Regions from separate parts of the Pedococcus sp. P2_D9 genome, predicted to be linked through region 2. Evidence: riboswitches for the same ligand, from Rfam matches in the RefSeq annotation. Region 2 holds a riboswitch; each other region holds the start of a gene.
The links. Region 2 has a riboswitch for S-adenosylmethionine ahead of AC1DXJ_RS17330 (aminotransferase class V-fold PLP-dependent enzyme). Riboswitches for the same ligand answer to the same signal wherever they lie in the genome.
Positions count from the first base shown of each region.

Region 1: linked by a shared signal. The riboswitch ahead of AC1DXJ_RS10640 (bifunctional o-acetylhomoserine/o-acetylserine sulfhydrylase) and the one ahead of AC1DXJ_RS17330 (aminotransferase class V-fold PLP-dependent enzyme) in region 2 are both predicted to bind S-adenosylmethionine.
Region 3: linked by a shared signal. The riboswitch ahead of metX (homoserine O-acetyltransferase MetX) and the one ahead of AC1DXJ_RS17330 (aminotransferase class V-fold PLP-dependent enzyme) in region 2 are both predicted to bind S-adenosylmethionine.
Region 4: linked by a shared signal. The riboswitch ahead of ssuE (NADPH-dependent FMN reductase) and the one ahead of AC1DXJ_RS17330 (aminotransferase class V-fold PLP-dependent enzyme) in region 2 are both predicted to bind S-adenosylmethionine.

Region 1 covers NZ_JBFUEI010000005.1:107,437-115,144, forward strand. The annotation lists gene hrpA (ATP-dependent RNA helicase HrpA) at 1-1,901, opposite strand, end outside; gene AC1DXJ_RS10635 (hypothetical protein) at 1,933-2,136, opposite strand; gene AC1DXJ_RS10640 (bifunctional o-acetylhomoserine/o-acetylserine sulfhydrylase) at 2,215-3,534, opposite strand; SAM riboswitch class IV at 3,691-3,805, opposite strand; gene AC1DXJ_RS10645 (hypothetical protein) at 3,878-5,131, opposite strand; gene AC1DXJ_RS10650 (hypothetical protein) at 5,128-5,418, opposite strand; gene AC1DXJ_RS10655 (nitroreductase family deazaflavin-dependent oxidoreductase) at 5,571-6,053, shown strand; gene AC1DXJ_RS10660 (hypothetical protein) at 6,081-6,488, opposite strand; gene AC1DXJ_RS10665 (hypothetical protein) at 6,481-6,846, opposite strand; gene AC1DXJ_RS10670 (RNA polymerase sigma factor) at 6,900-7,708, opposite strand, start outside.
Region 2 covers NZ_JBFUEI010000012.1:104,155-111,862, forward strand. The annotation lists gene AC1DXJ_RS17315 (thymidylate synthase) at 1-183, opposite strand, end outside; gene dapA (4-hydroxy-tetrahydrodipicolinate synthase) at 379-1,269, shown strand; gene AC1DXJ_RS17325 (ribonuclease J) at 1,266-2,951, shown strand; gene AC1DXJ_RS17330 (aminotransferase class V-fold PLP-dependent enzyme) at 3,076-4,485, opposite strand; SAM riboswitch class IV at 4,526-4,638, opposite strand; gene AC1DXJ_RS17335 (FtsK/SpoIIIE family DNA translocase) at 5,029-7,708, shown strand, end outside.
Region 3 covers NZ_JBFUEI010000005.1:90,547-98,254, reverse strand. The annotation lists gene AC1DXJ_RS10595 (sulfurtransferase) at 1-538, opposite strand, end outside; gene AC1DXJ_RS10590 (EcsC family protein) at 623-1,339, shown strand; gene AC1DXJ_RS10585 (YkvA family protein) at 1,471-1,842, shown strand; gene AC1DXJ_RS10580 (DUF4192 domain-containing protein) at 2,021-3,103, shown strand; SAM riboswitch class IV at 3,196-3,306, shown strand; gene metX (homoserine O-acetyltransferase MetX) at 3,324-4,460, shown strand; gene AC1DXJ_RS10570 (universal stress protein) at 4,570-4,971, shown strand; gene AC1DXJ_RS10565 (RNA polymerase sigma factor) at 5,221-6,885, shown strand; gene AC1DXJ_RS10560 (PadR family transcriptional regulator) at 7,048-7,401, shown strand; gene AC1DXJ_RS10555 (DUF1048 domain-containing protein) at 7,404-7,708, shown strand, end outside.
Region 4 covers NZ_JBFUEI010000006.1:129,756-137,463, forward strand. The annotation lists gene AC1DXJ_RS11905 (DUF6308 family protein) at 419-1,063, opposite strand; tRNA gene AC1DXJ_RS11910 (tRNA-Phe) at 1,633-1,709, opposite strand; gene AC1DXJ_RS11915 (NADP-dependent oxidoreductase) at 1,882-2,805, shown strand; SAM riboswitch class IV at 2,961-3,075, shown strand; gene ssuE (NADPH-dependent FMN reductase) at 3,361-3,936, shown strand; gene AC1DXJ_RS11925 (ABC transporter substrate-binding protein) at 3,936-4,991, shown strand; gene AC1DXJ_RS11930 (ABC transporter ATP-binding protein) at 4,988-5,833, shown strand; gene AC1DXJ_RS11935 (ABC transporter permease) at 5,833-6,726, shown strand; gene AC1DXJ_RS11940 (LLM class flavin-dependent oxidoreductase) at 6,763-7,708, shown strand, end outside.

The DNA of each region.
Region 1 (7,708 bases), on a different contig from region 2:
ATGTGGGACAGCAGTCCGGCCAGCAGCGCCTGGTGGATGAGGTCGGCGTTGGGCGGCTCCCCCGGGGCTGCGGTCGCCGCCTTCGTGTCGATGCCGACGTCCTGGCACGCCTTGCGCAGCTGGCTGTGCAGGTCCTGCCATTCCCGCACCCGCAGGTAGTGGAGGTACTCCGTGCGGCACATGCGCCGAAAAGCACTGTGCGACAACGCCTTCTGCTGTTCCTTGAGATAGGCCCACAGGTTCAGCAACGACATGAAGTCAGAGTGCTCGTCGCGGAACCTCGCATGCGACTGGTCGGCCTGGGTCTGCTTGTCGGCAGGTCGCTCGCGCGGGTCCTGCATGGAGAGCGCGGCGACGATGACCAGCACCTCGCGGGTGCAGCCCAGCGCGCCCGCCTCGATCAGCATGCGTCCCAGCCGCGGGTCCACGGGCAGCCGCGCCAACGACGTCCCGTATGCCGTGAGCCTCCTTCCGCGGCCACGCCCCTTCCGGGGCGGGCCCGTGGAGGGCGACGCCGCGGCATACCCGTCTGGGCCGTCCTGCCCGATGTCGAAGGCCTGCAGCTCCTCCAGCAGTCGGATGCCGTCGGCGACCTGGCGGGCGTCCGGGGCGTCCACGAAGGGGAAGGCCGCGATGTCGCCGAGGCCCAGCGAGGTCATCTGGAGGATGACGGACGCGAGGCTGGTGCGCTGGATCTCGGGCTCGGTGAACTCCGGTCGCGCCTCGTAGTCCTCCTCGGAGTACAGCCGGATGCAGATGCCGTCGGCGAGGCGCCCACAGCGGCCGGCGCGCTGGTTCGCACTCGCCTGCGAGATCCCCTCGATCGGCAGCCGCTGCACCTTGGTGCGCTGGGAGTACCGCGAGATTCGCGCGGTGCCGGCATCGACGACGTAGCGGATGCCGGGCACAGTGAGCGAGGTCTCGGCGACGTTGGTGGCCAACACGATCCGGCGTCCGGCGGCTCGTCCGAAGACCTTGTGCTGCTCTGCCGCGGAGAGGCGCGCGTAGAGCGGGAGCACCTCGGTCTGCGGCAGCTTCAGGCTCTCCAGCGCGTCCGCCGTGTCCCGGATCTCGCGCTCCCCGGACAGGAACACGAGGATGTCGTGACCGGTGCCGTCCGCGGCCCGCTCGGTCCACAGCTCCTCGACGGCCTCACACACGCCGGTGACCTGGTCGCGCTCTTCGGCATCGGGCCGCTCAGGGTCGACGAGCGGGCGGTAGCGGACCTCCACCGGGTAGGTGCGACCGGACACCTCGATGATCGGCGCCGGCTCACCACGGGCCGAGCAGAAGTGCTCCGCGAACCGCTGGGGGTCGATCGTCGCCGACGTGATGATGACCTTGAGGTCAGGGCGTCGCGGCAGCAGCTGCTTGAGGTAGCCGAGGATGAAGTCGATGTTGAGCGACCGCTCGTGCGCCTCGTCGATGATGATCGTGTCGTACTTGCGCAGCAACCGGTCTCTTTGCATCTCGTTGAGGAGGATGCCGTCGGTCATCACCTTGACGAGGGTGGAGTCGCTGCTCTGGTCGGTGAAACGCACCTGGTAGCCGATCGCGCCACCGAGCTCCACCTCGAGCTCCTCGGCGATCCGCTCGGCGACCGAGCGGGCCGCGATGCGTCGCGGCTGGGTGTGCCCGATCAGTCCGGCCTGCCCGCGCCCCACCTCGAGGCAGATCTTGGGCAGCTGGGTGGTCTTGCCCGAGCCCGTCTCGCCCGCGACGATGACGACCTGGTGGTCGCGGATCGCGGCGGCGATGTCGTCCTTGCGCGTGACGACCGGCAGGTCCGGCGGGTACTTGAGCTCCGGCACGGGCGGCGGGACGCGCACGGGCCGAGGTGGGCCCGCCTGACGTGGCCGCCGAGACCGGGACCGCTGCTCGGAGGACACGGGCGAAATCATACGGGTGAGCCCCAGCCACCCCTGGGTCTGCTCAGCGCACCAGTGTCGTCAGGTTGCGCGGGTTCGGCAGCTGGTCGGGAGCCAGGATCGCCCCGCCACCTGCGACGGTCACCAGCACGAGGACGACGGCAAGGACCGTCACGACCGCGACGAGGAGAAGCGGTGCGACCTGGTGTGGAAGGTGGACCGTGTGGACGTGCAGGTGGAGCGTCACGGGCCCCGGGTGCGAAGCCATGCCCCAGTATCCCCCCGCGGCCGACTGCTGACACCTGCATTCGACGTGTTCGGTCGGACGCAGGTGTCAGCAGTCGCCTCAGACGCCCTTGGCCGCGATGAAGCCCTGCTCCAGGTCGGCAAGGATGTCGTCGATGTGCTCGATGCCCACGGCGAGGCGCACCAGCCCGGGCGTGACCCCGGCCTTCAGACGGTCGCCGTCCGGGCCCTGGGAGTGGGTCGTGGAGGCTGGGTGGATCGCGAGCGAGCGCACGTCACCGATGTTGGCGACGTGACTGTGCAGCACGAGGGACTCGACGAACCGACGCCCCGCTTCGACGCCGCCGACGATCTCGAACGCCAGCACCGCCCCAGCACCCCGGGGCGTGTACTTCGTTGCCTTCGCGTACGACTCGTGGTCCGGCAGGGAGGCCCACACGACCTGCTCGACCTGCTCGTGCTGCTGGAGGAACGCCGCCACCTTGTGCGTGTTCTCCAGGTGCCGCTCGATGCGCAGGCTCAGTGTCTCGATGCCCTGGGCGATGAGGAAGGCGTTGAACGGTGCGATCGCGGGACCAAGGTCGCGCAGCAGCTGGACGCGCGCCTTGAGGATGAACGCGAGGTTGGCGCCGAAGGCACTCCCCACGCCGAGGTCCCGCGCGAACACCAGCCCGTGGTAGCTCTCCTCCGGGGTGTTGTAGTTGGGGAACTTGTCGGGGTCGGCCCCGAAGTCGAACGTGCCCCCGTCGACGATCACCCCCGCGATCGACGTGCCGTGACCACCGAGGTACTTGGTGGCCGAGTGCACGACGATGTCGGCTCCCCACTCCAGTGGGCGGATGAGGTAGGGCGTCGCGATCGTGTTGTCCACGACGAGCGGCACTCCGGCCTCGTGGGCGACGGCCGCGACGCCCTCGATGTCGAGCACCTCCGACTTCGGGTTGGAGATCGTCTCGCCGAAGAACAGCTTGGTGTTGGGTCGGACGGCGGCCCGCCAGGACTCCAGGTCGTTGGGGTCCTCGACGAAGCCCACCTCGATCCCGAACTTGGGGAGGGTGTGCTTGAGCAGGTTGAAGGTGCCGCCGTACAGGCTCGGGCTCGCCACGACGTGGTCCCCCGCCTCCGCGATGTTGAGGATGGCCAGGGTCTCGGCAGCCTGGCCCGAGGCGACCAGCAGCGCCCCGACCCCGCCCTCGAGCGACGCGACTCGCTGCTCGACAGCGTCCTGGGTCGGGTTCATGATGCGGGTGTAGATGTTGCCGAACTCCTTGAGGGCAAACAGGTTTGCCGCGTGTTCGGTGTCCTTGAAGACGTACGACGTCGTCTGGTAGATCGGCAGGGCGCGAGCGCCGGTGGCGGCGTCCGGCTCCTGTCCGACGTGGACCTGCCGGGTCTCGAACGACCAGTTGGTGGAGCTCATCTCGGTGTCCTTCACTCTCGGATGCCGCGTGGCACGGATCGGGGGACCGTCACCGGCGGAGCGGGTGGTCGAGGTGCCTGTGAAGGGAGGTTCGAGCTCCCGAGGTCCTGTGATCACTGATGCCACCGCCGGAACGGTGCGGGACACGTGGTGGGTCTCCCGCGCTTGCGGACGGCGACTGCGCCGCCCGCCAGGTCTTCACCCGGGGCACCCCACCGCGGAGGAGGGTTGCCGGCCAGCGAGCCGGGGCTTGTCGCTGGCACTCATGACCTGGGCCGAGGCTACGCCGGGGAGGTGAGCGGGCGGCATACCCATCTCTCATGGCGGACGCACGAACGGCGGGTCAGCGAGCGCCGGGACGTGGGTCGGGATCGGGGGTGGTGCCGCGCGCATCGGTGGCGTCGCGGGTCCGCATCGCCAGGTCCCCCTCGTGTCGGGCGTACAGGTCGCGCCCGGTGCCGACGGCCCCCAGACCCGCCGTGGTCGCCTCGGCCGCGAGGCCGGTCACGAACATCGTGCGCGACCGGGCGGGGTCACGGGTCACCAGGGCGAGGTCGTCGAGCCACTTGTTGCGCACGAGGACGCGTGCACGTCCCGCGACCTGCTCGGCCACCCAGTGCGCTGTCGCGGTCGGCGAGCCCGGCGACCGGGTCGCGCGGAACGTGCGGGCGTCGGGCTGGTACTCGGCTCGACCGGCGCGGCGAAGCTCCTCGGCCGTCGCGAGCCGGAGCCGTTGAGCCGTGCCGAAGCGCAGCGAGCGTCGCGCCGTCCTCGTCGGGCCCGCGAGGGCCGCGGGGTTCGTCGCCAGGGCGCCTCGCTTGAGCACGCCGGACGCGGCGCCGGTGACCGACATGGCGGCGCCCACGCCGATGTGGCCCCAGTCCCCGTCGCCGTAGCCGACCTTGACCACCGCGTCTGCCGTCAGCTGGAGTCCGTCGCACGCCCCGGCGGCGACCCCCAGCGCCTTGGACGGCGGCGTGGGAGCCATCGCCACGGCCCCTGCCGCGCTCCCGAGCACGCCGGCCCCGCGACTGAGCCCCGTCAGCGAGTCGTACATCCGTGAGTCGTCGAGGCCGTCCTGGACGAGCTGGTGCAGAACCGTGGCGCACCGGCGGTCCGCCTCGGCGAACCGATGCCAGGCTGCGGCATGGCGGCGTTCGGCGACCTGGACGAGCTCGAGCTGCTCCAGCTCCTTGCGGTGCAGGTCCGCGGCGACCGCACGCTGCGTCGGGTCGGCGCTCTCCTGCGCCATCACCCGCCGGTTGCCGAGGGTGACCGCGAGCTGCCAGGCCTCCGCGTGCGTCGTCACCGCCCAGGAGGCGTCGTGCTGCGCCTCCGCCAGGGCTGCGGCAAGAGGCCGCAGGGCCACCGCCGACACCGCGTAGCGACGCCCCACCGAGACCAGGAGCGAGGCCGCGGTGCGGGACCGAGCGGCGAAGGCGGCGCCGCCCGGCCCCTCCCAGGTCGTCCTGCTCGGGTCGCCGAGGCTTCGCACCGTGCTCGCCAGGGCCAGCAGCAGCTCGCCCTGCCCGGCCAGCCGGTCGGCGAGTGCGCGCACCGTGCCGGGATCACCCGGCAGCGGCCTCAGGATCGTCATCCCGGGCCACCGTCGAAGGCGGCGGCGCTCGTGCTCTCGACGTCGGCGTACAGCCGCCCGGCCAGCGCCGTCGCGGCCGCGAGGTCCTCGAGCGCGCGGCCGAGCACGTGACGTTGGTGCTCGAAGTCACCCAGCACCGACGCGAGGGCTCCGGCGCTGTCGCCGGGGCCCAGCGACCAGGTCTGCTCCGAGCTGCGCACCGCCTGCCACAGGAGGTCGTCGGCCACCTCCCGGAGGGAAGCGCCCAGCGCCACGATGGTGTCGGAGTTCACCTCGATCCGGGTCATGGGTCCGAGGGTAGGTCGGTCGTGGGACGCCTCCCGGAGTTGTCCACAGCCGCCTGTGCGCCGGATCGTCGGCGCCCGACAGGTCCCACCCAGCCGACCCGCCTGCTCGACCCCTCCACCCGAGATGTGCCGGTTCGTGTTGTGATGGACCCATGAGCATTGTTGGTGAGTACGTCGCCAGCCCCACCGGCTGGGTCCGAACGCAGGTCGAGCAGATCGAGGCCGCCGGGACGACCCGAGCGGTCGCCATCCAGGGTCGACGGGTCGTGATGCTGACCATGATCGGCCTCTCCGGCAAGGTGCGAAAGGTCCCGTTGATGCGCGTCGAGCACGACGGTGTGTATGCCGCGGTGGCGAGCAAGGGTGGCGCGCCGGAGCACCCCAAGTGGTACGCCAACATCCGCAAGAACCCGGTCCTCGACCTCCAGGACGACGACCGCACGTGGACGGTCCGGGCCCGGGAGCTCGAGGGCGCCGAGCGCGAGGAGTGGTGGCCGCGGTGCGTCGAGGCGTTCCCGCCCTACGCCGACTACCAGGTCAAGACCGACCGGCTGATCCCCGTGTTCGTCCTCGAGCCAGTCGACGAGCCAGTCGAAGAGCCAGTCGACGAGCCGGTGGACACAGCCACGGACTAGCGGTCGACGAAGGCCACCGACCAGCTCTCAGCTGGGACGGGTGCGCCGCAACCAGAGCAGGCCGAGCACCGGCAGCACCAGTGGCACGAAGCCGTAGCCGGACCCGAAGTGCGACCACACCGTCTTGTCGGGGAAGGCGTCCGTGGCCAGGTAGGACGCCAGACCCACGATGAGCACGCCTGCCAGCTCGACGCTGATCGCCACCAGCGCGACGCGGCGCGACGTGAGGTCGCCGCGCGCCAGCGCGACCGTCGCGACGACGTAGATGACCGCTGCGAGCGCCGACAGGACATAGGCCAGCGGCGCCCTCGAGAAGTACTCGGAGATCTGCAGCACCGAACGGCCGGTGGCCGCGAGAGCGAGCAGGCCGTAGACCGCGACGAGGACCACACCGGGTCCCGATCGGGTCGAGGGGGCGGACGGGGTCTCAGCCACGGAGGTTCCAGATCTGTTGGAGTCGGGCGGTCATGACCGCGACGCCGAACGCCCCGACGGCGACGACCCCCATCGCCCAGCGGGTCTTCTCCTTCAGCGCGAGGAACAGTGCCGCCGGCGGCACGAAGGGAAGCGTGATCGCATAGGCCGCGAACGTCGCCTGTTCGGCGCCGCCACCGGGTACCCGCCCGAGATGGACGAGGCAGACCACCAGCTGCACCAGGAGGCCCAGCTCGGTCACCCCGGCCACGAGCAGGAGGCGGTCGTCGACGAGGCGGCTGCGCGCGGCATACCAGGCGGCGACGGCCATCAGGCACACCGCCGCCACGAGCACGACGACGGTCAGCGGGAGGAGCACGGCGGGAAGCCTACGCGAGCGCCCCGTCGTGGTCCTTCGCCGGTCGGGGACCGTCAGCCGCCGGTCTTGACGCCCTTGCCGGACAACCGCGGGTTCGGCGCCTCTCTGTCGCCCGTCGTGGCCGGGTCACTCGGGGCGGACGCCGAGGTGCCGGCCTTGGCCGACTTGCCCTGGGCGGGCGGCGCCACGGACTTCGTCGAGTTGGGGGTGAGGTTGGGGGCATGCGTCGCGGGCGAGTGCGGAACCGGCGTCTTGGTGCTCGGCGCCTTGGTGGTCGACGGCTTCGACGGGTGCGTGGGCTTGGCCGAGGGGATGACGCGCGCCGTCGGTGCCGACGAACCCTTGGTGGGCTTGGCCGCGAGCACCCCTGCGCAGTACGCCTCCACCCGGTCCGCCCCACCGGCAGTGCCCGTCAGGTTGCGGAAGGCGACCGACCGGTCGCGAGCGGTGCCCTTGGCCTTGTCCGAGGCCCACGCCCTGCACAGGCCTGCGGCGGGGCTGCCCGCGGCATGGGGCCCCACGCCTGCATTCGGCGGGGTCGCCGGGTTGCTTCCGGGGTCCGGTGACGTGCCCTTGCCCGGGGCCTCGGGCGCCGGTGCCCCGACGGTGTCGTGCAGGACCTGCTGGACCGGGTCGGGCAGCACCCCGACGTAGGCGGCTGCCCCGAGACCGCCCAGCGACATCACCGACACGGACAGGGCCGTCGCGGTCAGGAGCGCGGCCCGCGACCGACCGGCTGCCGCCGCGGTCACGGCGCCCGCGGAGCCCAGGCCGATGGCGATGACCTTGACCCCCGGCGACCGGCGTGCCGAGGACGGGATCTTGCGGAAGGCACTCAACGCGATGTGTTCGTCTGCCAGTT
Region 2 (7,708 bases):
CCAGAGCAGCTCGCCGATGATCGACTTGAGGTGGAGCTTCTTGGTCGTGAGCACCGGGAAGCCCTCGGACAGGTCGAACCGCATCTGGTAGCCGAACACGGAGCGGGTGCCGGTGCCGGTGCGGTCGGACTTGTCCGTCCCGGTCGTCATGACGTGGTCGAGGAGGTCGAGATACTGCTGCACGGACGCAGCGTAACGCCGGGCGGCGACAGGGCACCGAAGCAGACCAAAACCGCAGCGTATGCCGCGTGGCCGGCGCCGCGGCATACCTCGGTCGCCGCGTCGATGCCGCCAGCTCGGCGTCACCTTCCCGCCAAATTGCGTCCCGGTCGGTGTCCGCCGCGCGGGGCGTGCTCTGCGGGGCGATAGCCTGCAGGCATGAGCACCTCGTCCCCGTTCGGCCGCGTCCTGACCGCCATGGTCAGCCCGATGAAGCCCGACGGAAGCCTCGACCTCGAGGGCGCCCGCCGACTGGTCGCCCACCTGCTCGACAGCGGCCACGACGGCATCGTCGTCAACGGCACCACCGGTGAGTCCGCCACCCTGAGCGACGACGAGTCCATCGAGATGGTGCGCCTCGTCGCCGAGGCCGTCGACGGTCGCGCGGCGGTCGTCGCCGGGGTCGGCTCCAACGCCACCGCACACAGCGTCGAGATGGCCGGTCGTGCGGCGGAGGCCGGCGCCACCGGGCTCCTGCTCGTCTCGCCCTACTACAACAAGCCGACCCAGCGCGGGCTCGTCGCGCACTGCCACGCGGTGGCCGACGTGACCGACCTGCCGGTCATGCTCTACGACATCCCGGGCCGCACCGGCATCCCGTTCGACACCGCCACGCTCCTCGAGCTCGCCGCCCACGACCGGGTCGTCGCGGTCAAGGACGCCAAGGGCGACGGGTGGGCCTCGACCAAGGTCATGGCCGCGACCGACCTGCTCTACTTCTCCGGCGACGACGCCGCGAACCTGCCCTGGCTCGCCCTCGGTGCCATCGGGGTGGTCAGCGTCGTCGGCCACGTCGCCGGCAAGGACTATGCCGCGATGGTCGCAGCCGTCGACGGCGGCGACCTCGACGGCGCCCGAGACATCCACCGACGGCTGGTCCCCGCCGTCGACGCCATCATGAGCACCTCCCAGGGTGCGATCATGGCCAAGGCCGCGCTCGTCGAGCTCGGCGTCATCGACCACGCGACGGTGCGCTTGCCGCTCGTCGAGTCACCACCGGAGCACCTGGACATCCTGCGCGCCGGTCTCAAGGAGTCTGGCCTGCTGTGAGTCATCCCCACCCCGAGCTGAACCTGCCCCGGCCGCTCGCGAAGAACGGCGTGCGCATCATCGCGCTCGGCGGTCTCGGCGAGGTCGGCCGCAACATGGCGGTCATCGAGCACGACGGCCAGCTGCTCGTCATCGACTGCGGCGTGTTGTTCCCTGAGGACCACCACCCCGGCGTCGACCTGATCCTCCCCGACTTCGAGTACCTCGAGGACCGGCTCGACGACATCCAGGCGATCGTGCTGACCCATGGCCACGAGGACCACATCGGCGCGGTGCCCTACCTGCTCAAGCTGAAGCGCGACATCCCGATCGTGGGGTCGATGCTGACACTGGCGCTCATCGAGGCCAAGCTCAAGGAACACCGGATCACGCCGTACACCCTCGGGGTCAGAGAGGGGATGCGCGAGAAGCTGGGCGTCTTCGACTGCGAGTTCGTGGCGGTCAACCACTCGATCCCGGACGCCCTCGCGGTGTTCGTCCGGACACCCGGCGGAACGATCCTGCACACCGGTGACTTCAAGATGGACCAGCTGCCGCTCGACAACCGGCTCACCGACCTGCGCGCGTTCGCGCGGCTGGGGGAGGAGGGCGTCGACCTGTTCATGACGGACTCGACCAACGCCGAGGTGCCCGGCTTCACGACGCCGGAGAAGGACATCGCGCCGGCCATCGACAAGGTCTTCCGCGACGCGGAGCGCCGGATCATCGTGGCCTGCTTCTCCTCGCACGTGCACCGCGTCCAGCAGGTGCTCAACGCCGCCGAGACGGCCGGCCGCAAGGTCGCCATGGTGGGCCGGTCGATGGTGCGCAACATGGGGATCGCCGCCGAGCTGGGGTACCTCCACGTGCCCGACGGCGTGCTCGTCGACGTCAAGAAGCTCGACAAGTTCCCCGACGACAAGGTCGTCCTGATCTGCACGGGGTCGCAGGGCGAGCCGATGGCGGCCCTGTCGCGGATGGCCAACCGTGACCACCGCATCGACGTGGGAGAGGGCGACACGGTCCTGATGGCCTCGTCGCTCATCCCCGGCAACGAGAACGCCGTCTACCGCATCATCAACGGCCTCATGCGGCTCGGTGTCAACGTCGTGCACAAGGGCAACGCCAAGGTGCACGTCTCCGGCCACGCCAGCGCCGGTGAGCTGCTCTACTGCTACAACATCGTCAAGCCCCGCAACGTGATGCCGGTGCACGGCGAGTGGCGACACCTCGTCGCCAACGCCGAGCTCGCGGTCCAGACCGGTGTGCCGCGCGAACAGGTCGTGCTGGCCGAGGACGGCGTGGTCGTCGACCTCGTCGACGGCGTCGCGCGCATCGTCGGGGCGGTCCCGTGCGGCTACGTCTACGTCGACGGGTCCTCGGTGGGTGAGTTCGACGAGGCGCTGCTCAAGGACCGCCGGATCCTGCGTGACGAGGGGTTCATCTCGGTCATCGTCGTGATCGACTCCGCCACGGGCAAGATCGCCGCGGGACCGGAGATCCAGGCCCGGGGTTTCGCCGAGGACGACGAGATCTTCAGCCAGGTGCGGCCCAAGATCGAACAGGCGCTCGCCGAGGCCACCGGCAACGGCGTCACCGACTCCCACCAGCTCGAGCAGGTCATGCGTCGCGCGATCGGTGGCTGGGTCGGCGGCAAGATCCGTCGCCGCCCGATGATCATCCCGGTCGTCATCCAAGCCTAGCCTGCGCCTGCTCCACCCGAGAAGGGCGCGCTTCACCCGAGAACCGTTTCCGGGTGAAGCGCACCTTTATCGGGTCACCCGATAAAGGTGCGGCAGGTGGGGCTCGGGTATGCCGCGGGGGCGGCTACCAGGGGCGCGCGAGGTCGAGCGCGCGCGGGTCGCCGACCGGCAACCACCCCTGCGGTCCGTTGACGTAGTCGGCGCGGGGTCCGTGCTCGGCGAGCTCGGCCACGGCTGACAGCAACCGCTCGACGTGCTCAGCGGTCGTGGCCAGCCCGACACTGGCGCGGACGGCGGTCGTGGACCCGACGGCGTGGGGGTCGTCGAGCAGGGCGTCGACGCACAGGTGCGCACAGAACTTGCCGTCCCGGACCCCGATGCCGTGCTCGGCCGACAGGGCCGCGGACACCAGTGACGAGTCGACCCCGTCGATGGTGAAGGTCGCCACGGCAACGCGCTCGTGGTCCGGGCTGAAGAGGGAGTAGGTCTGCACGCCGTCGATGGCGGCCAGACCGTCGAGCAGACGCTGGCCCAGCGTGCGCTCGTGCTCCTCCACCGCGTCCGCGTGCGCCCGCAGGGCATGGCACGCGGCAGCGAGGGCGATCGCGCCGATGACGTTGGGACTGCCGCCCTCGTGGCGTGCGGCCCCCTTCTGCCACACGACTGCGCGCTCGGTCACGGACTTGGTGGCGCCGCCGCCGGCGAGGTAGGGCGCCGCAGCGTCCAGCCAGTCCGCCCGGCCTGCCAGGACTCCCGTGCCGAACGGTGCGTACAGCTTGTGGCCGGACAGCACGGCGTAGTCGACACCGAGGTCGTCCAGGTCCACGCGGCGGTGGGGGGCGTACTGCGCGGCGTCGAGGACCACCCTCGCGCCCGCCTGGCGGGCGATCGCCGCCAGCTCGCGGACCGGCCAGATCTCTCCCGTGACGTTGGAGGCGCCGGCGAGCACGACCAACCGGTGGCGGCCGGGGTGGTCGCGAAGCGCAGTCCGCAGGAGCGCCCTCGCGTCGCTGATGCTGCCGGGGACCGGAAGCCGGTGGGTGCGCTGGTGGGGCCACGGCAGAAGCGCGGCGTGGTGCTCGGACTCGAAGACGAAGACCTGCGTGTGGCGCGGCAGACATCGCGCCAGGAGATTGAACGAGTCGGTGCTGTTGCGGGTGAAGACGACCTCGTCGCCCTCGCGTGCCCCGACGAACGACCGCACCTCGGCCCGCGCCTGCTCGTACCAGGACGAGGTCACCCGGGAGGCCCAGCCATTGCCGCGGTGGACCGAGGAGTAGGTGCGCACCGCCGTGTCGACGGCCTTCTTGACGCTGACCAGCGCCGGCGTGGACGCCGCGTGGTCGAAGTTGGCGTAGTCCACGGCCCCGTCCAGCGTCGGCACGAGCAGCGACTCCGACACGACCGCGGGCAGCGGGCCGACCTCGCCCAGTGACCGGGCATCGGGAACAGGGCGGAGGTGGCTCTGGGTGCGGGCGTGCGCGAGGGGGGCGCTGCGACGGAAGGCTGGTGGCGGGGTGCTCGCGATCGACATGGGTAGAGCTCCTGGTCCGGGTGGGACCCGAGAGCTCCCGAGTCCGCGCTTGCCGGCTGCGGGTGCAGTCGGCCCGGTCGTCACCCGGAGCACCCCACCGCGGAGGAGGGTTGCTGGTCAGCAAGCCGGGGCTGTGCGCTGACACTCATGACCTGTCGTCGAGGGTAGCGGCACGGGTCAAGCGGGATCCAGCACGTGGGCGTGGGTTCCCGCGATCTGAGATGGCGGAAGTCCGTGACCGCCAGGTGGCCGGAGGCAGGGCCGAGCGATCTGGCGGGGCGGGTCGGCATCGCCGTCCCCACGCGACCCTTCCCCCTGTGCGCGCCTGTGCCGACGACCACTGCTGGTCGTCGGCACAGGCCCCGCCAGACGCAAGGCCCAGCGTCCCACCGGGCGTGCGCCCTGGTAAGGGCTACCTGCCCTTCGTACCCGATCGGGGAGGGCAACTCGGCCGTTCGGGCCAGGGCGATCCGGACACATTGCCTGCGGGTGGAACGCGTGTGACGCGTGTGTCCCGTGTGACCTTCGCGTAGCCTGCGGAGCATGGCGACACGTCCGTCCACACCAGCACGATCAAATGCAGGGTCGCGCTCGTCGGGGAGCCGGGGCACCGCAACACGCCCCGCCAACCGCAAGAGCAGCACACCCCGCAAGTCCCCCGCGCGTGGCAAGGCCAGCGGTGGCGGACTGCCGCTGCCCCTGCGCGCGGTCCGCGGCACCTGGATGGGCATGGCACACGTGGCCGGCGGCGCGGTGCGCCGGGTCGGCACCAGCGCCCGTGAGCTCGAGCCCGAGCACCGACGTGACGGGCTCGGCTTCTTCCTCATCGGAGTGTCGATCCTCGTCGCCGCCCGGGAGTGGTGGGCCTTCGAGGGCGCCCTCGGCGACGTCGTGCACGCCGTCGTCGCAGGCACCTTCGGACGCGTCGCCTATGCCGTGCCGCTCGCCCTGCTCTTCCTGGGCATCCGCTTCCTGCGCGCGCCGCAAGAGGACTCGGCCAACTCCCGCCTCGGTGTCGGCCTGGGCGCCCTCGCCTTCGCCGCCTCGGGGTTGGCCCACGTCGCCGCCGACATCCCCACCCCACCCCAGGGCGCCGACGGGATGCGTGACGGTGGCGGCATCATCGGGTTCCTGGCATCCAGCCCGCTCGAGGCCGCGGTGTCGGTCTACGGCACCGTGCCGATCCTGTTGATGCTGGGCTTCTTCGGCCTCCTGGTGATGACCGCGACGCCCGTGCACATGGTCCCCACCCGCCTCGCCGAGCTGCGCGACCACCTCCTCCACCGTGGGACGGTCGACGCCGGGAAGGACCCGCTCGCCGACGCGGTCGAGGACAAGCCCAGGCGTCGTCGCCGCGTGATCGACCCGGAGGGTCCGCTCGAGGGGGACGAGGCGTTCGAGCAGGCCGCTCTCGTGGCACCCGACGGTCGGCGGTTCCGCCCCGGCGAGAAGCGCCCCACCTCGCCCGGCGTTCTGGCCCCTTCGGCGACTGCCGAAACCACCTCGCCCGCCAAGGGCCCGGCCATCGAGGTCAAGGCCGCCCTTGAGGCGCCCCCGACGACCCCGCTGCCACAGCGAGTCGAGCAGCTCGCGCTCGCCGGCGACATCACCTACACGTTGCCCGACAACGCCATCCTTGAGCCGGGTTCCCCGCACAAGACCCGCAGTGCCGCGAACGACCGCGTGGTCGAGTCGCTGAGCCAGGTGCTCGAGCAGTTCGACATCGATGCCCAGGTCACCGGCTTCAGCCGTGGACCGACGGTCACCCGCTACGAGGTCGAGCTCGGCCGTGGCACCAAGGTCGAGCGCGTCACCGCGCTCTCCAAGAACATCGCGTATGCCGTGGCCTCGGCCGACGTCCGCATCCTGTCGCCGATCCCGGGCAAGTCCGCGATCGGCATCGAGATCCCCAACGCCGACCGCGAGAAGGTCAGCCTCGGCGACGTGCTCCGCAGCCAGGCAGCGCGGGGCAACGAGCACCCGATGGTGATGGGCGTCGGCAAGGACGTCGAGGGCGGCTACGTCATCGCCAACCTCGCCAAGATGCCGCACCTGCTCGTCGCGGGCGCCACCGGCGCGGGCAAGTCCAGCTTCGTCAACTCGATGATCACCTCGATCCTCATGCGGGCCACGCCCGACGAGGTGCGCATGGTCCTGGTCGACCCCAAGCGGGTGGAGCTCACGGCATACGAGGGGATCCCGCACCTCATCACGCCGATCATCACGAACCCCAAGAAGGCCGCCGAGGCGCTTGCCTGGGTGGTGCGTGAGATGGACACGCGCTACGACGACCTCGCGCAGTTCGGTTTCAAGCACATCGACGACTTCAACAAGGCGGTCAAGGCGGGCAAGGTCAAGCCGCTGGCGGGCTCGGAGCGGGTCATCCACCCGTACCCGTACCTGCTGGTCATCGTCGACGAGCTCGCCGACCTGATGATGGTCGCGCCCCGGGACGTCGAGGAGTCGATAGTCCGGATCACGCAGCTGGCACGGGCCGCGGGCATCCACCTAGTGCTGGCGACCCAGCGCCCGTCCGTCGACGTCGTCACCGGCCTCATCAAGGCCAACGTGCCGTCGCGGATGGCGTTCGCGACCTCGTCGCTGGCAGACAGCCGGGTCGTGCTCGACCAGCCCGGTGCCGAGAAGCTGATCGGTCAGGGCGATGCGCTGTTCCTGCCGATGGGCTCCTCCAAGACGATGCGCGTCCAGGGTGCGTGGGTCACCGAGTCCGAGATCCAGCAGGTCGTCAAGCACGTGACCGGCCAGCTCAAGCCCAGCTACCGCGACGACGTCACGGTGGTGGCGGCCAAGAAGCAGGTGGACGACGACATCGGCGACGACCTCGAGCTGCTGCTCCAGGCCACCGAGCTCGTCGTGACGACCCAGTTCGGCTCGACGTCGATGCTCCAGCGCAAGCTGCGCGTCGGGTTCGCCAAGGCAGGTCGGCTCATGGACCTGCTCGAGTCCCGCGGGGTGGTGGGTCCGTCCGAGGGTTCCAAGGCGCGCGACGTGCTGATCAAGCTCGACGACCTGCCCATGACCTTGGCGCTCATGCGTGGGGACGAGGTGCCCGAGATGGAGCCGGTGTTCGACGGACAGGCGGCGGATCCTGACGACACGGGTGTCGAGCGGACGGACGAGGTCGCCCTTGCGGGTTCCGGCTACACGCCCGGTTACGCGCCCGACTCACGCTACGACAACGACCCGGTGGCGAGAGGGCTCG
Region 3 (7,708 bases), on a different contig from region 2:
GGTGGGCGAGCACGTCCTCCTTGAACGCGCGGATCGGCGCGTCGTCGCGCTCCACCACTGGGTATGCCGCGTCGCCGGCGAGGCTGCCCACGGCGGGGACCTCGCGGGTCAGCTCGCGACCCTCGGCCACCCACTTGGCACGGCCGCCGTCGAGCAGCCGCACGTCCTCGTGTCCGAACAGGCTCATCACCCACAGCGCGTAGGCGGCCCACCAGTTGTTCTTGTCGCCGTAGATCACGACCGTGGTGTCCCGGCCGACACCGCGGGCCGACATGACCGCAGCGAACTGCTCGGCATCGACGTAGTCGCGCACCACCGGGTCGTTGAGGTCCTGGTGCCAGTCCAGCTTGAGCGAGCCCGGGATGTGGCCCGTGTCGTAGAGCAGCACGTCCTCGTCGGACTCCAGGACGACGATGCCGTCGGGCCCGCCGACGGCGCCGGCCTCGATCTGGTCGGCCAGCCACTGCGTGCTGACGAGCCTTTCGGGATGGGCGTACTGGGTGAAGGTGGCGGAGGGGGAGTCAGCGGTGTCGACCATGTCCCAAGGCTAATCCCGCTGGTCACGGGGCCACATGGCAGGATGGCGGCGACCGACCGAAACCAAACCCGGAGGGGTGCTGACGTGGGCTTTCTCGGAATGGGCAAGGACGAGGCGCAGGCGAAGCCGACCTCGGCGCTCGAACAGGCGAGGGCCCCCCGCGAGGACTCGGGGATGTTCTCCGGAGCCGTGACCGGCCTGATCGAGAGCCTGCTCGACGTCGGCATCGACGGCAAGGGTCCGTTCGACTCGGCGCAGAAGGTCGCCGACGTCCGGCGGGCCGAGAAGCCAGGAGCCGAGGAGGCCGTCGACGCCGTGGTCCGAGGTCACCTCAGGCTCGCGGCCGCCGGTGGTTTCGTCACCGGACTCGGTGGGTTCGTCACGCTGCCCGTGGCGCTCCCCGCCAACGTCGTCGAGTTCTACGTCGTGGCGACCCGGATGGTGGCCGCGATCGCGTCCCTGCGCGGCTACGACATCAAGCGACCCGAGATCCGGTCGGCGGTGCTGCTCACCCTCGTGGGAGCCGACGCGGACGACCTGCTCAAGAAGGCAGGTGTGGCCTCGACCGGCCGACTCGCCAACCTCGCGGCCCAGCGGCTGCCCGGGCCTGCGTTGATGGTGGTCAACAAGGCGGTCGGCTTCCGGCTGCTGTCGACCGCTGGGAAGAAGACGCTGAGCCGGTTCGGCAAGGGCGTGCCCGTCATCGGCGGTGTCGTCGGCGCGGGCCTCGACAGCTACCTGCTCAAGAAGATCGCCGACCACGCGCGTCACGAGTTCCCGCCCAGGGCCACTGGCTTCTGAGTGGCGTGCTGCGCCGGTTGGACGCAGGCTGGGGGAGCGCCGGGAATCACCGGGGCACCCAGGTCGTTTGAACCGTGTCCGGGCCATCGTGGTGCCCGGAGCCTGCGCCTTCGAACAACGGGAGTCTGACCATGGCCATGACCCGCTTCGGTGCCCTGCGCACCATCGCCACCGCAGTCCGCACCGCGACCCGTCCGGGATCGCCCGCGCTGGGTGAACGCCTGATGAGCCTGCCCCGGCTGTTCCGGGCCACCTTTCGCGGCGAGTATGCCGGGACCACCCGCGGTCGGCTCCTGATGGTTCTCGGCGCGGTGGCCTACGTCGTGTCGCCCATCGACCTGATCCCCGAGCTGGCGCTGTCCGTCTTCGGCCTCGCCGACGACGCGGTGGTGGTGTCGTGGATCGCGGCGACCGTCGTCAACGAGACCGAGTCGTTCCTGGCCTGGGAGCGCACCACGCCGGCGAGGGCGCACGAGACCGTCGAGGGCGACGTCGTCCGCTGACTCCAGCACGTCCTCATCCGCTCGGTCGGGGTGTGTCGAGGGCGTGGCGGGCCGTGAGGACGCCATTGCTGCGCCGTGGCGGCGCGGAGCAGCCCCACCCCGTCGGCGTGGGTGCGCCTGTCCACAGGGCTGGCTCCGGCCCCTGACCCGAAGGCCCCCGGGAGGCCAGCGTTGGCCCATGAGCCAGATCAGACTGCGCGGCCCGGCCGATGTCGTCGCCGTGCTGCCCTACCAGCTCGGCTACCACCCCCAGGACTCGATCGTGCTGGTCGCCCTCCACGGTCGCAGCGTCGGGTTGATCGAGCGGATCGACCTGCCACCACCCCAGGACGCGGAGCAGGTCGGCCGCGTCCTCGTGGCTCCGCTGCTGCAGGACCGGCCCGAGGCGGTCATGCTCGTCGGCTACGAGACGGCGGCGGGTTCGAGCCGGCCCGGTCTGGACGCCGTGCGTCGCCTGGCGACCGAGGCCGACCTCGAGGTCCTGGACCGACTCGTCGTCCGCGACGGGCGCTGGTTCGCCATCGACTGCGCCGACGGATGCTGTCCGGCCGAGGGCGCGCCGGTCCCGGAGGCGGCCGACACCCCCGCCGTGGCCGAGTACGTCGGGCTCGAGATCGCGCCCCTCCCGGGTAGGTCCGCGATCGCGGACCTCGTCGCCGCGGACCCAGTCCTCGCCGAGGCGGTGGCAGCAGAGCTGGGTAGCGGCTCGGAGCCCGAGTCGGGACGCCTCGATGCTGCCCGTCGGCTCGAGGCGCTGTCGCGCTGGTCGGTGGTGTGCGACGTGACCGGTGGCGCGCCCGAGGTCGCAGAGCTCGGGCCCGCCGAGGTCTGCCTGCTCGTGCGCAGCCTGGAGGACCTCGCGCTGCGCGACGGACTCGTGGCCTGGCTGTGCCCTGGTGCCCTGCCCCTGGACTCCCTGTCGCCGGACCTCGTCGACGCCTTGCGCTGCACGCTGCCGGCTCCCACCTGGCACCGCAGCCCGGGGGCAGGGCCGTCGGCCGGGGCCGGTCGCCGTCTCCTGGCGAGGTTGCAGTCCCTGGTCAGGTCGGTCCCCGACGACCACGCGGCTCCGGCGCTCACCGTGCTCGCCAACTGTGCCTGGTGGCAGGGCGACGGCGCGTTGGCCCGGACCTGCGTGGACCGGGCGCTCCGGGCGCGCCCCGACTACCGGCTGGCGCAGCTGCTCGAGCGCATGCTCGACCTCGGCGTGCGTCCCGGCAGCCACGGCGCGCAGCGCGCGGCCGAGCTGCGGTCGGGCTGACCCAAGTGCTCGCGCGCAGCTCGGCGGGGACGACGCGTCCATCGTGCGGACGCCGCGGACACGCCGACGGCCTCCTCGTATGATGGTCGCCAGGTCATGAGTCCCAGCACCAAGCCCCGGCTTGCTGGGCGGCAACCCTCCTCGCGGTGGGGTGCCCCGGGTGAAGACCCGGCCGACCCTGACCTGGGCGGCAAGCGCGAGCGCCACAGGAGCAGTTTCGATGACCACGACCTCCCCACCACGAGCGACGTCAGGTGCCTGGCGCGACGGTGACCCGGTCGGTCGACGCCAGTTCGTCGACCTCGGCGCGGTCGAGCTCGAGCGCGGTGGCGTCCTTCCCGGGGTGCGGGTGGCCTACGAGACCTGGGGTGAGCTCAGCGCCGCGGGTGACAACGCCATCCTCGTCGAGCACGCCCTCACCGGTGACAGCCATGTCGAGGGACCGACCGGTCCTGGTCATCCGACGCCGGGCTGGTGGGACGGGCTGATCGGCCCCGGTCGGCCGCTCGACACCGACCGCTACTTCGTCGTTGCCGCCAACGTCCTGGGCGGCTGCCAGGGGAGCACCGGCCCGTCCTCGCCGGCCATCGACGGTGCCCCGTGGGGGAGCCGCTTCCCCTTCGTCACCGTGCGTGACCAGGTGCAGACCGAGGCCCTGCTCGCCGACGTCCTCGGCATCGACCGCTGGCACGCCATCCTGGGTGGCTCGATGGGCGGGATGCGGGTCCTCGAGTGGGCGGTGACCCACCCCGAACGGGTCGCGATGGCCATCGTGCTGGCCAGCACGGCATACGCCACGGCGGAGCAGATCGGCTGGTGTCAGGCGCAGCTGTTGGCGATCCGCGCGGACGGCGACTTCCACGGCGGCGACTACTACGAGCGCGGCCCCGGTCCCGAGACCGGGCTCGGGATCGCGCGGCGGATCGCGCACGTCACCTATCGCAGCGAGCTCGAGCTGCACGAGCGCTTCGGTCGCGAGCCGCAGGAGGCGGAGGACCCGTTGGGCGGTCACGGCCGCTATGCCGTCGAGTCCTACCTCGACCACCACGCCGGCAAGCTGGCCGGACGATTCGATGCCAACTCCTACGTCGTCCTCACCGAGGCGATGAACTCCCACGACGTCGGACGAGGCCGTGGGGGAGTCGCCGCGGCGCTCGCCAGGATCTCCGCTCAGGTGGCGGTGGTCGCCGTCGACTCGGACCGGCTCTACCCGCCGCGGCTGTCCCGAGAGATCGCCGACGCCGTCCCGGCGGCCCAGCTGCACACCGTGCACTCCGACTACGGCCACGACGGGTTCCTCATCGAGATCGAGCAGGTCGGGCAGATCGTGGCCCGGGTTCTCGCAGGCCCTGCCTGACGGGGGGATTTCCGGTACGGTCGGGCCCAGCGGCTGCCGTCGCCTGGTGTGCCCCGGGTCCACCACCCGGTCGCACCGCTACTCGGTCAACTGAACGTAGGAGGTCCCTGTGGCCATCGTTGTGGGATATGTGCCGACGAAGGAAGGGCGGGCGGCTCTGCGCCGGGCCGCGGACGAGGCGCTGCTACGCAAGTCCAAGCTGATCGTCATCAACTCCCAGCGCGGTGGCCGAGACTTCGACAGTGAGGAGGCGAACCGTTTCGATGCCGACCTCTCCCGCATCCAGGGCGAGCTGGACGAGGAGGGGCTGGAGCACGAGGTGCGTCAGCTCGTCCGGGGCAACGAGCCGGCCGAGGACCTGATCGCAGTGGCCGAGGAGGAGCACGCGGAGTTCATCGTCATCGGCCTGCGTCGTCGCACCCCCGTCGGCAAGCTCATCCTGGGCTCGAACGCCCAGCGCATCCTGCTCGACGCGTCGTGCCCCGTCCTGGCCGTCAAGGCCGACGCCTGAGGCGACCGGTCTGCACCGGTCCGGCACGGCTCTCCATGGCTGTCCAGCGGGACATCGCGCCGTGTCGGCAGTGTGCCGATGCGTGATCTGCGGGCAACTCGTTTTACAATGTCATCAACGAGATCTCGTCAGGGTCCAGCCCAGCCGATCTCGGCAATACTTCCACTCCCGCTGTTGTTGTCACAGACATCCTCAAGCATGGCTGTGATGACGTGCGCCGTGCCGCGAGTCCGCGACGAAAGGTAGTCCGTGTCGCCTGTGTCCAAGAAGGCTGCGAGCCCCGCACCGTCTCTTCCCCCCGAGTTCTCCCACCCCGCACTGCAGAAGCTGCTCAAGCAGGGCCGCACCAACGGCTCGGTCGACAGTGGTCAGTTGCGTGATGCCCTGGAGGGGGCCGAGATCGCACCCACGCGGATGAAGGCTGTGCTGCGTTCCCTGGACGAGCAGGGCATCCACGTGACCCTCGACTCGGCCACCGCCTCACGCGCGGTGGCTGCGACGAGCACCCGCAAGAAGACGACGACCGCGCCGGCCAAGAAGGCGGCCGCCAAGACGGCAGTCAAGACTGCCGCACCTGCCGCCAAGTCGACGGCCAAGGCTGCGTCGCCGAAGGCCGAGTCGGCGAAGGACACCCCCGTCAAGACTGCGACCGCGAAGGCTGCGACCAGCAAGACGGCGCCGGCGAAGGCGACCACGACGAAGAAGGCCGCCGCCGCAGCCGCGGGCGAGGCAGCCCCGGCCACGAAGAAGGCCGCGACCACGAAGTCGGCAGCCAAGACCGAGGCCACGGACGCTACTGCCACGGCGGCTGACGCGGCCGGCAACGGCGACGACGAGGCGGTGCCGGCAGAGCCCACCGACGTGGTCGAGTCCGAGCTCGAGGACGTCGTCGTCGAGGACGACACCGAGGACGAGAAGAAGGACGACGAGGACGAGGGTTCCGGCTTCGTCCTGCGCGATGACGACGAGGACGACGCTCCTGTCCAGCAGGTCGTCACCGCCGGTGCCACCGCCGACCCGGTCAAGGACTACCTCAAGCAGATCGGCAAGGTCGCCCTGCTCAACGCCGAGCAGGAGGTCGAGCTCGCCAAGCGCATCGAGGCCGGGCTGTTCGCCGAGGAGCGGCTCAACTCGGGCGACAAGATCGAGATGAAGCTCAAGCGTGAGCTGTGGTGGATCGCCCAGGACGGCAAGAAGGCCAAGAACCACCTGCTCGAGGCCAACCTGCGCCTCGTGGTGTCGCTCGCCAAGCGCTATACCGGTCGCGGCATGCTCTTCCTGGACCTGATCCAGGAAGGCAACCTCGGCCTGATCCGTGCGGTGGAGAAGTTCGACTACACCAAGGGCTACAAGTTCTCGACCTACGCGACGTGGTGGATCCGCCAGGCGATCACCCGCGCCATGGCTGACCAGGCCCGCACCATCCGCATCCCGGTCCACATGGTCGAGGTCATCAACAAGCTGGCCCGCGTGCAGCGCCAGATGCTCCAGGACCTCGGGCGCGAGCCCACCCCGGAGGAGCTCGCCAAGGAGCTCGACATGACCCCGGAGAAGGTCGTCGAGGTCCAGAAGTACGGTCGCGAGCCCATCTCCCTGCACACCCCCCTCGGTGAGGACGGTGACAGCGAGTTCGGTGACCTCATCGAGGACTCCGAGGCCGTCGTCCCGGCCGACGCGGTCAGCTTCACGCTGCTGCAGGAGCAGCTCCACTCGGTGCTCGACACCCTGTCCGAGCGGGAGGCCGGTGTCGTCTCGATGCGCTTCGGGCTCACCGACGGCCAGCCGAAGACGCTCGACGAGATCGGCAAGGTCTACGGCGTGACCCGTGAGCGGATCCGTCAGATCGAGTCCAAGACGATGAGCAAGCTGCGCCACCCGAGCCGGTCCCAAGTGCTGCGCGACTACCTGGACTGACGCGCGGTCCGGCGCTGGCCGGCATACCTCTCCACACGAACGCCCTCCGAGACTCGGGGGGCGTTCGTCGTTCCCGCCTGTCGTCGGGGCTTGCGCTGACGCCGCTACTCAGTGTTACTATCTACCGGTAGTCATTAACACTGAGTAGCGAAGGGAGGTTCCATGGGCAAGCAGGAGACCGAGATGCTCAAGGGGACGCTGGAGGGGATCGTCCTGGCCATCCTTCTCGCTCGGCGGGCGTACGGCTACGAGATCACCGCCTGGCTGCGCGACCAGGGCTTCTCCGACATCGCCGAGGGCACCGTCTACGCGCTGCTGGTCAGGATCGAGCAGCGCGGCCTGGTCGACGTGGAGAAGGTCCCGTCCGAGAAGGGCCCGCCGCGCAAGGTGTACTCGCTCAACGCGCAGGGGCGCGAGCACCTCGAAGAGTTCTGGAGGACCTGGAGCTTCCTCACCGAACGTCTCAACCAGCTCCGCAGTGAGAACGCCCAGAGCCCGGACGAAGGAGATAAGTAGGCATGGCAGCCAAGTGGATCGAGACCGTCACCGGCTCGTGGGAGCAGAAGAAGCAGTACCGGGCGTACAAGGCCCGCATCGACGCGTTGCCGGAACCGTACGGCGCTGCGGCCAAGGCCGTGCAGCGGTACCTCATGTACTACGGGGGCATCACGGACGGCACCATCGCCGTCACGATGCTGGGAGACCTCGCGGACCTCTGGGACCGGGCCGCTGCCGACGGAACCCCTGTGCGGGCCATCGTGGGCGAGGACCCCGTCGACTTCGCCGAGGCGTTCGCGCAGGCCTACACCGGCACCCGGTGGAT
Region 4 (7,708 bases), on a different contig from region 2:
TAGTGGCCGACTCCGGCGGGCGCGCGTGTCTGCCGAGTCTGGTGGTGAGGACTTTCTCTACTGGCTTAAACGCGGCTCCGCCGCGAGCCGCGCCTGCGGCGCGGCCATGCCGGGTATGCGGCCTGGCGGCCGTTCCGGGCGCGGCCGCGCCGAGGGCGGCACATGCAAGTAGCGCCCTGACCACCTCCCAGGACGCTGCTCTCAACTCCGACTCAGCTCACCGTCTACTGCACTGTTGACGGACGGGGCGGGCGGGCGCACGGCTGCCGTAAGCCCCAGCCAGCACCTTCCGGCCTATTTTCCGCCTTAAGACCCGTTCGGTTGGCGCCCGTACCGGCATCGCAGCCGGTCACCTTCCGGCTCCCCGCCCTCGAGTCAATGCGCAGACCCGCCCGCCCGGCCTCGGCGCAAAGTGCACCTACGTGCCGGGTGGGGGATTGGCGTGCGTCCAGAGGACCACGTCCAAATGCCGCAACCGAAGGTTCGGGTCCCCAATCCTGACGCCTGGCTTCTGCGCGGCGCGGTCCACAACCTCGTCTAGGGCCCGCAGAAGATGGTCCGTGCTCAGGAGATGCTTGAACACCAACCAGTCGAGCGCGTAGCTCTTCGAGGCGCGCGTGCCCAGCAGCTTGGTCACGTCGTTGTCTCGGACAGGAAACAGGTCTGGTCGTTTGCGAGCGCACACCTTCGCCGCGGTCACCCAGCGGTCGGACGTCGCAACATGGTGAGGCGCCAACGCCATCTTCACGGTGTCGTAGAACAGACCCATGGCGGACAGCGTCTCGAGCCCGGAGGTCTGCAGATTCCGATCGAGGCCGAGCTCGTCGAGAGCCAATAGCCGGCTCAAGTGAGCCGAGGTTGCACCCGGCTCCAAGATTCGCCGGGCCGCCATCTGTGGGATCTCGACATTCAGGAGCGTGACCGCGAACAGATCGCTCGCCTCGATGGCATACGGATCGTTCGGGTTCACCGTCACAAACGCAGCCCCGGCATAGTCGCCCTCCCACCGGTAGTACGCGGCCAATCTCTCGACCGCTGTGTCCGTATTCGAGAGGATGGACATGACTCGCTCGGTGGCCTCTGAGAGGAGGGCAACAGGCGCTTGGGTCCAGCCGTTCGGCAACGCTGTGCCAGGTTCTGTCATGCCAGACAGCATGTCGGAAGGCGCGGACAGCCCACGAAGCCTCCCTCACGCGTGGGCACAATTTGGGCACACGAGATCTGAGAACGGCCCAACCGATGGCGTCAGATTCGTACGGCTGGTGCTCCTGACGCCACTGCCGCCGACGTCGCCCCAGGGCCAAAGACGCTCGTAATGAATAGCTCAGCACATATCGGACATGCGTTCCTCGACGTCGGTCCGGTGACCAGAGCCGGGGGGCATGGGCTAGAAGCCGGCCCTCCGCGGACGCCGCGGTGAGCGCAGCCTCTAACGGCCGGATCGTCCCGGGCGCGGCCATCTGCTTGAGCTGCCCGAGTCTGTTGACCTCGAGATTTCGTGCAACATCTCGTGCAACATCTCTCGGCTATTGCCGGTTAATCGCGGTCATTGGCGGCAAGCCGCCCCTCCTCAACGGAGGGCGAGAGATACGCAAAGCCGCAGGTCACGGGTCCCTGACCTGCGGCTTTGGGTGGTGGCCAGGGGCGGGGTCGAACCGCCGACCTTCCGATTTTCAGTCGGACGCTCGTACCAACTGAGCTACCTGGCCGTGGGTGCATGTGCGTGATGGTGACCATGCAATGCAGAACATGCGATCGCGGCGGCCTCGTGCCGAAGCCCGGGGGACCGTCGCGACTGCAGGATCATAGCCGATCCGTGCTGCCCCCTCACAACCGACGGTCATCGCGGAATACCCCGTGGGTGGCGACGTTGCCCCCACCATGAAGGCAATCACCTTCGCCGAGTACGGCGACCCCGACATCCTCCAGCTCACCGACCTCCCCGACCCCAAGGTCGGCCCCGGCGAGGTGCTCATCCGCGTGCGCAGCGCAGCCGTGAACCCTGTCGACTGGAAGGTCATGAAGGGCTATCTCGACGGCCTCATGGTCGTGGAGTTCCCCGCGATCCCGGGCTGGGACGTCTCGGGAGTCGTCGAGGCGGTCGGCCCCGACACCCCCGAGTGGGCCCCCGGCGACGAGGTGATCGCCTACGCCCGCAAGGACTGGGTGCAGGGCGGCACCTTCGCCGAGCTTGTCACCGCGCCCGTCCGCACGGTCGCCCGCAAGCCGAAGTCCCTCGACTGGCACCAGGCGGCGGGCCTCCCGCTTGCCGGCCTCACGGCATACCAGCTGATCGCTCGGCTGGGACTCAAGGATGGCGAGACGGTCCTCGTGCACGCCGCCGCCGGTGGAGTCGGTCTCTTCGCCGTGCAGATCGCCCGAGCTCTCGGCGCGCGCGTGATCGGCACCGCCTCCGAGGGCAACCACGAGTTCCTGCGCGGGCTGGGTGCAGAGCCGGTGACGTATGGCGCGGGGCTGGCCGAGCGCGTACGTGAGCTGTCGCCCGACGGCGTGGACGTCGTGGCCGACTTCGTCGGCGGGGTCCTGGACGTCACGCAGGCCGTTCTCGCCGACGGTGGACGGCACGGGTCGATCGCCGACGGCACCGTCGCCGAGGCCGGTGGCATCGCCGCATGGGTGCGGCCCAACGCCGAGGACCTGACTGCGCTGGGCGACCTCGCCGACGCGGGTCGGCTGACCGTGCCGGTGGCCGACGTGTTCGCGCTCGCGGATGCGGCTGAGGCGTTCGAGCTGAGCCAGACCGGGCACGTCCGCGGCAAGATCGCCATCGAGGTCAGCGTCTGACGGACCCTGGCGGGCCCCCGCCACGCATATGACGCCTGTCCAAAAGGGCGCCCGCGCAACGGATTCCGTGCGTGGGCGCTCTTTGTCGTCCCACCATGCGAGAGGCATATCCTACTTATTTGATAGGCAATGAAGGAACCGCTACCTTCGACGTAGGTCATGAGCTCCAGTGACAAGCCCCGGCTCGCTGGACGGCAACCCTCCCACTCGCGGTGGGGTGCTCCGGGTGAAGACCAGGTGGCAGTCGGACGACTGCCGCAAGCGCGAGGCTCTCGAGCCTCATCCGAGGACGGAAACCCATGAAGGACAACGGATCCAGGCAGGCAGTCGATCGCTCCTGTCTACCCGTCCTGCGCAGGCACATCGACCTGCTCAGGGTTTCCAGCGCACTCTGTCGCCCCTGACGCGCGCCCTCGTCGTTCGTCGGCTTCAGCCGGTCTCCGACCTGCGCTCGTAGGTCTGTTCGACGACTGCTACCTCGAAACCCATTCTCCTCCAACGGTTCTGCGCCTCGGCGCAGGACCGGCGATTCCCCTTGCCCGAAAGGATCCACCCATGGCTGTCATTGCCACGATCTCCAGCAGTCCCTCCCCCTCCTCCAAGACCGACGCCGTCCTCTCCGACATCGCAAGACAGCTCCAACGCGCCGGCCACGTCGTCGTCCCCATCGTGTTGCGGGACCTGCCCGCCGGCCCACTCCTGCGCGGTGACGCCCACGACCCCGAAGTGGCACGCGCCGTGGCTGCGCTCGAGGCGGCAGACGCGGTCGTCGTGTCCACCCCGGTCTACAAGGCGGCCTACGGCGGCCTGCTCAAGACCTTCCTCGACCTGCTGCCGCAGTTCGCGCTGCGGGGCAAGGTCGTCCTGCCGGTGGCCACCGGCGGCACGCCCGCCCACGTGCTGGTCGTCGACTATGCCCTCCGCCCCGTCCTGGCGAGCCTGTCGCCGAGCAGCATCACCCCGGGCTGGTTCGTCCTGGCCGACCACGTGAGGCTCGTCGACGGGGGTGAGGCCTTCCTCGACGAGGCTGCCCTGCGACCGCTGCGCGAGGTCACGACCGTCTTCCTCGACACCGTGGCAGGCCGCTCGCTGGTTACCGCGGGTGCCGTGCTCCGCGAGGCGGTGGCCTGATGCGCGCGATTCGTGGTTCCTTCACCGCGAGCCGGGCGCTGATCGCCTCGCTGGCGGCGGCCCTGCCACTCGTCCTGGTGTCCGGCTGCTCGCTCCCGTCGAGCGAGGCCAGCACGTCCGCGAAGGACAAGGGGCCGGTGACCATTCGCTACCAGGGGTGGGCCAACTCGGTGTCGCTACCCGAGCTCGCCTCCGACCTGGGCTACTTCCCCACCCTCAAGCTCAACTGGGTCGGCAACACCACCAGCGGTCCCCAGGACATCCAGTCCGCGGCCACGGGGCAGACCGACTTCGGCGGTGCGTTCTCCGGCGCCGTGGTCAAGCTCATCAGCGCAGGCGCCCCGGTCAAGGCCGTCATCAACTACTACGGCGAGGACGCCAGGACGTTCAACGGCTTCTACGTCAAGAACGACAGTCCGATCCGGACCCCGCACGACCTGATCGGCAAGAAGGTCGCTGTCAACACTCTGGGGGCGCACGCCGAGGCGGTCATCGACACCTACCTGAAGAAGAACGGCCTCACGCCGGAGGAGATCAAGCAGGTGCAGCTGGTCCCACTGCCCCCCAACGACACCGAGCYGGCCGTCCGGCGTGGGCAGGTCGACGTCGGCACCCTCTCGGGGGTCCTGCAGGACCACGCCATCGCCACGGGTGGGCTGCGGTCGCTGTTCAGCGACTACGAGCTGTTCGGCGCCTTCAACGGTGGTCAGTACGTCCTACGGGACGACTTCATCGCCAAGCATCCGGCGGCAGCCAAGGAGTTCGTCACCGGGGTCGCCAAGGCGATCGAGTGGGAGCGCACGAGCTCTCGCGAGACCGTCATCACGCGGTTCACCACCATCATCGAGAAGCGTGGTCGCAACGAGAAGACCGACAACCTCAAGTTCTGGAAGAGCGTGGGAGTCGCCAGCAAGGGCGGCTTGATCAGTGACCAGGACTTCACCCGCTGGGAGCCGTGGCTCGTCGACAGCGGGGTCCTCGAGCAGGGCGCGCTCAAGCCCCGCGACCTCTACACCAACGACTACAACGGGCTCGCGTCGAAGGCGTCCTCATGAGTGCCCACATCGAGCTGCGTGGCGTGACCAAGGAGTTCGCGCTCCGCCCGACCAGGGACCAGCCGCAAGCACGCCCGCTGGTCGCGCTGGACGACGTGTCCCTGGAGGTGCCACGCGGTGAGTTCCTCACGCTGGTCGGACCGAGCGGGTCGGGCAAGACCACCTTGCTCGACCTCCTCGGCGGGCTGAGCCGCCCCACGAGCGGCAGCGTCCTCGTGGACGGCGCCGAGGTGACCGGTCCCGGTCTCGACCGGGGCATCGTCTTCCAGCAGTACGCGCTCTTTCCCTGGCGGACCACCCTCGCCAACGTGACGTTCGGCCTCGAGCAACGGGGACTGAGTCGCCGCGAGCGCACCGAACGGGCCCGCGAGAACCTGGCCCTCGTGGGGCTCGAGGGGTTCGAGGACCGGTATCCACACGAGCTCTCCGGTGGGATGAAGCAGCGGGTCGCGATCGCCCGGAGCCTGGCCTACCAGCCCGGCATCCTGCTCATGGACGAGCCGTTCGCTGCCCTTGACGCGCAGACCCGTGAACAGCTGCAGGACGAGCTGCTGCGGATCTGGCGAGCCACCGACACGACTGTCGTGTTCATCACCCACGGCATCGAGGAGGCGGTCTATCTCGGCCAGCGCGTGGCCGTCCTGAGCGCCCGGCCCGGGCGTCTCAAGGCTCTCGTCGACGTCGACCTCGGCGACCGCGAGTCCACCACCGACCTGCGGTCGGACCCCCGCTTCGTGCACTACCGGCACGAGGTCTGGACGCTCCTGCACGACGAGGTGCGCCGCGCCCAGGACGCCGGTCATCTCAAGATCCAGCCCGACGGCACAGAGAAGGCAGCCTGATGAGCACCGCAACCCTGGACCCAGGTCGTGATCTGACAGTGCCGACGCAGCCCGGCCCGGCACCCGAGGCGAGCGTGGCTCGGCCGGCCGCCACGCGGCATACCTGGTGGGGTGGCGCCGCGCGCCGCCTCGGGCGGGGGACGCGCAGGTCTGCTGCCGTCGTGCTTTTCCTCCTGTTGTGGGAGTTCGGCACGCAGTACCTGCTCGACCCCGCGCGCAAGGTGTTCCTCCCCCCGTTGCACGAAGTGCTCCAGGCGTGGTGGGGGCTGGTCCAGAGCGGCCAGCTCCAGCAGCACGTCGCGGCCAGCCTGACCCGGTCGGTGATCGGGTTCAGCGTCGCGGTCGTCGCGGGCATCGGGCTGGGACTCGTGGTGGCCTGGTACGACGGCCTGCGCGAGTTCCTCACGCCGCTGCTGGAAGCCTTCCGCAACACGGCCGCCCTCGCGCTCCTGCCGGTCTTCGTCCTACTGCTCGGGATCGGGGAGACGAGCAAGATCTCGATCGTCGCGTACGCGAGCTTCTTCCCGGTGCTGCTCAACACGATCGCCGGGGTGCGCACGGTCGACCCGCTCCTCGTCAGAGCCGCCCGGTCGCTGGGGCTGGGCAGCCTGAGGCTGTTCCAGAAGGTGGTCCTGCCCTCGGCGGTGCCCACCATCTTCACGGGCGTCCGCATGGCTGGGACGGCGTCGATCCTGGTCCTCATCGCGGCCGAGATGGTGGGTGCAAAGGCGGGGCTGGGCTACCTGATCGTCAACGCCCAGAGCAGCTTCCAGATCCCGGACATGTATGCCGGCATCCTCACCGTCTCGCTGTTCGGGCTCCTCGTGAACACCGTCCTCGTCCGGCTGGAGCGGCACTTCTCGCGCTGGCGCGTCGCTGCCGCGGCCCGCTGACCAGCACCCCACATCCGTTGAAAGGAAAGGTGAACCATGTCCACTGAACACCGAGAGCTCCATCTCAACGCCTTCATCATGTCCACCGGCCACCACGAGGCGGCCTGGCGCCATCCTGACGTCGAGCCGGCCCGGGCCCTCACCTTGCAGCACTACGTCGACATCGCCCGGACGGCCGAGCGCGGCCTGCTCAACTCGGTCTTCTTCGCCGACGGAGTGGCGCTGCACGGCAACGTGAAGCACAACACGCACAGCGCGTTCGAGCCCCTCACCCTGCTCTCGGCCCTGGCCGCCTCGACGACCCACGTCGGGCTCATCGCGACCGCGTCGACGACGTACAACCACCCCTACACGCTGGCTCGCGCGTTCGCCTCGCTCGACCACCTCAGCGGTGGGCGGGCCGGGTGGAACATCGTCACGAGCGCCGGGCAGGACGAGGCGCGGAACTTCGGGCTCGAGGGTCGCCCCGACCACGAGGCGAGGTATGCGCGGGCCACCGAGTTCGTCCAGCTCGCCCAGGCGCTCTGGGACTCCTTCGACGACGAGGCCGTCATCGCCGACAAGGGGTCGGGCATCTACGCCGACACCGACCGCATCGCTCCGATCGACCACAAGGGCCCGCACTTCGAGGTGCGCGGCCCACTCAACATCCGCCGGCCCGTGCAGGGCTACCCCCTCCTGGTGCAGGCGGGGTCGAGCGAGTCGGGCAAGGAGTACGCGGCCCGCTTCGCCGAGGCCGTCTTCACCGCGCAGCAGACGCTCGAGGAGGCGCAGGCGTTCTACGCCGACCTCAAGGGCCGGCTCGCCGCCCACGGTCGGCGCCCGGAAGCCCTGCTCATTCTCCCTGGCATCAGCCCCGTCATAGGGCGCACAGAGGAGGAGGCCAAGGAGAAGGAGGCCGAGCTCAACGCCCTGATCAACCCGGCACACGGGCTGGCGCAGCTCTCGACCATGCTCGACCACGAGCTGACCGAGGGCGACC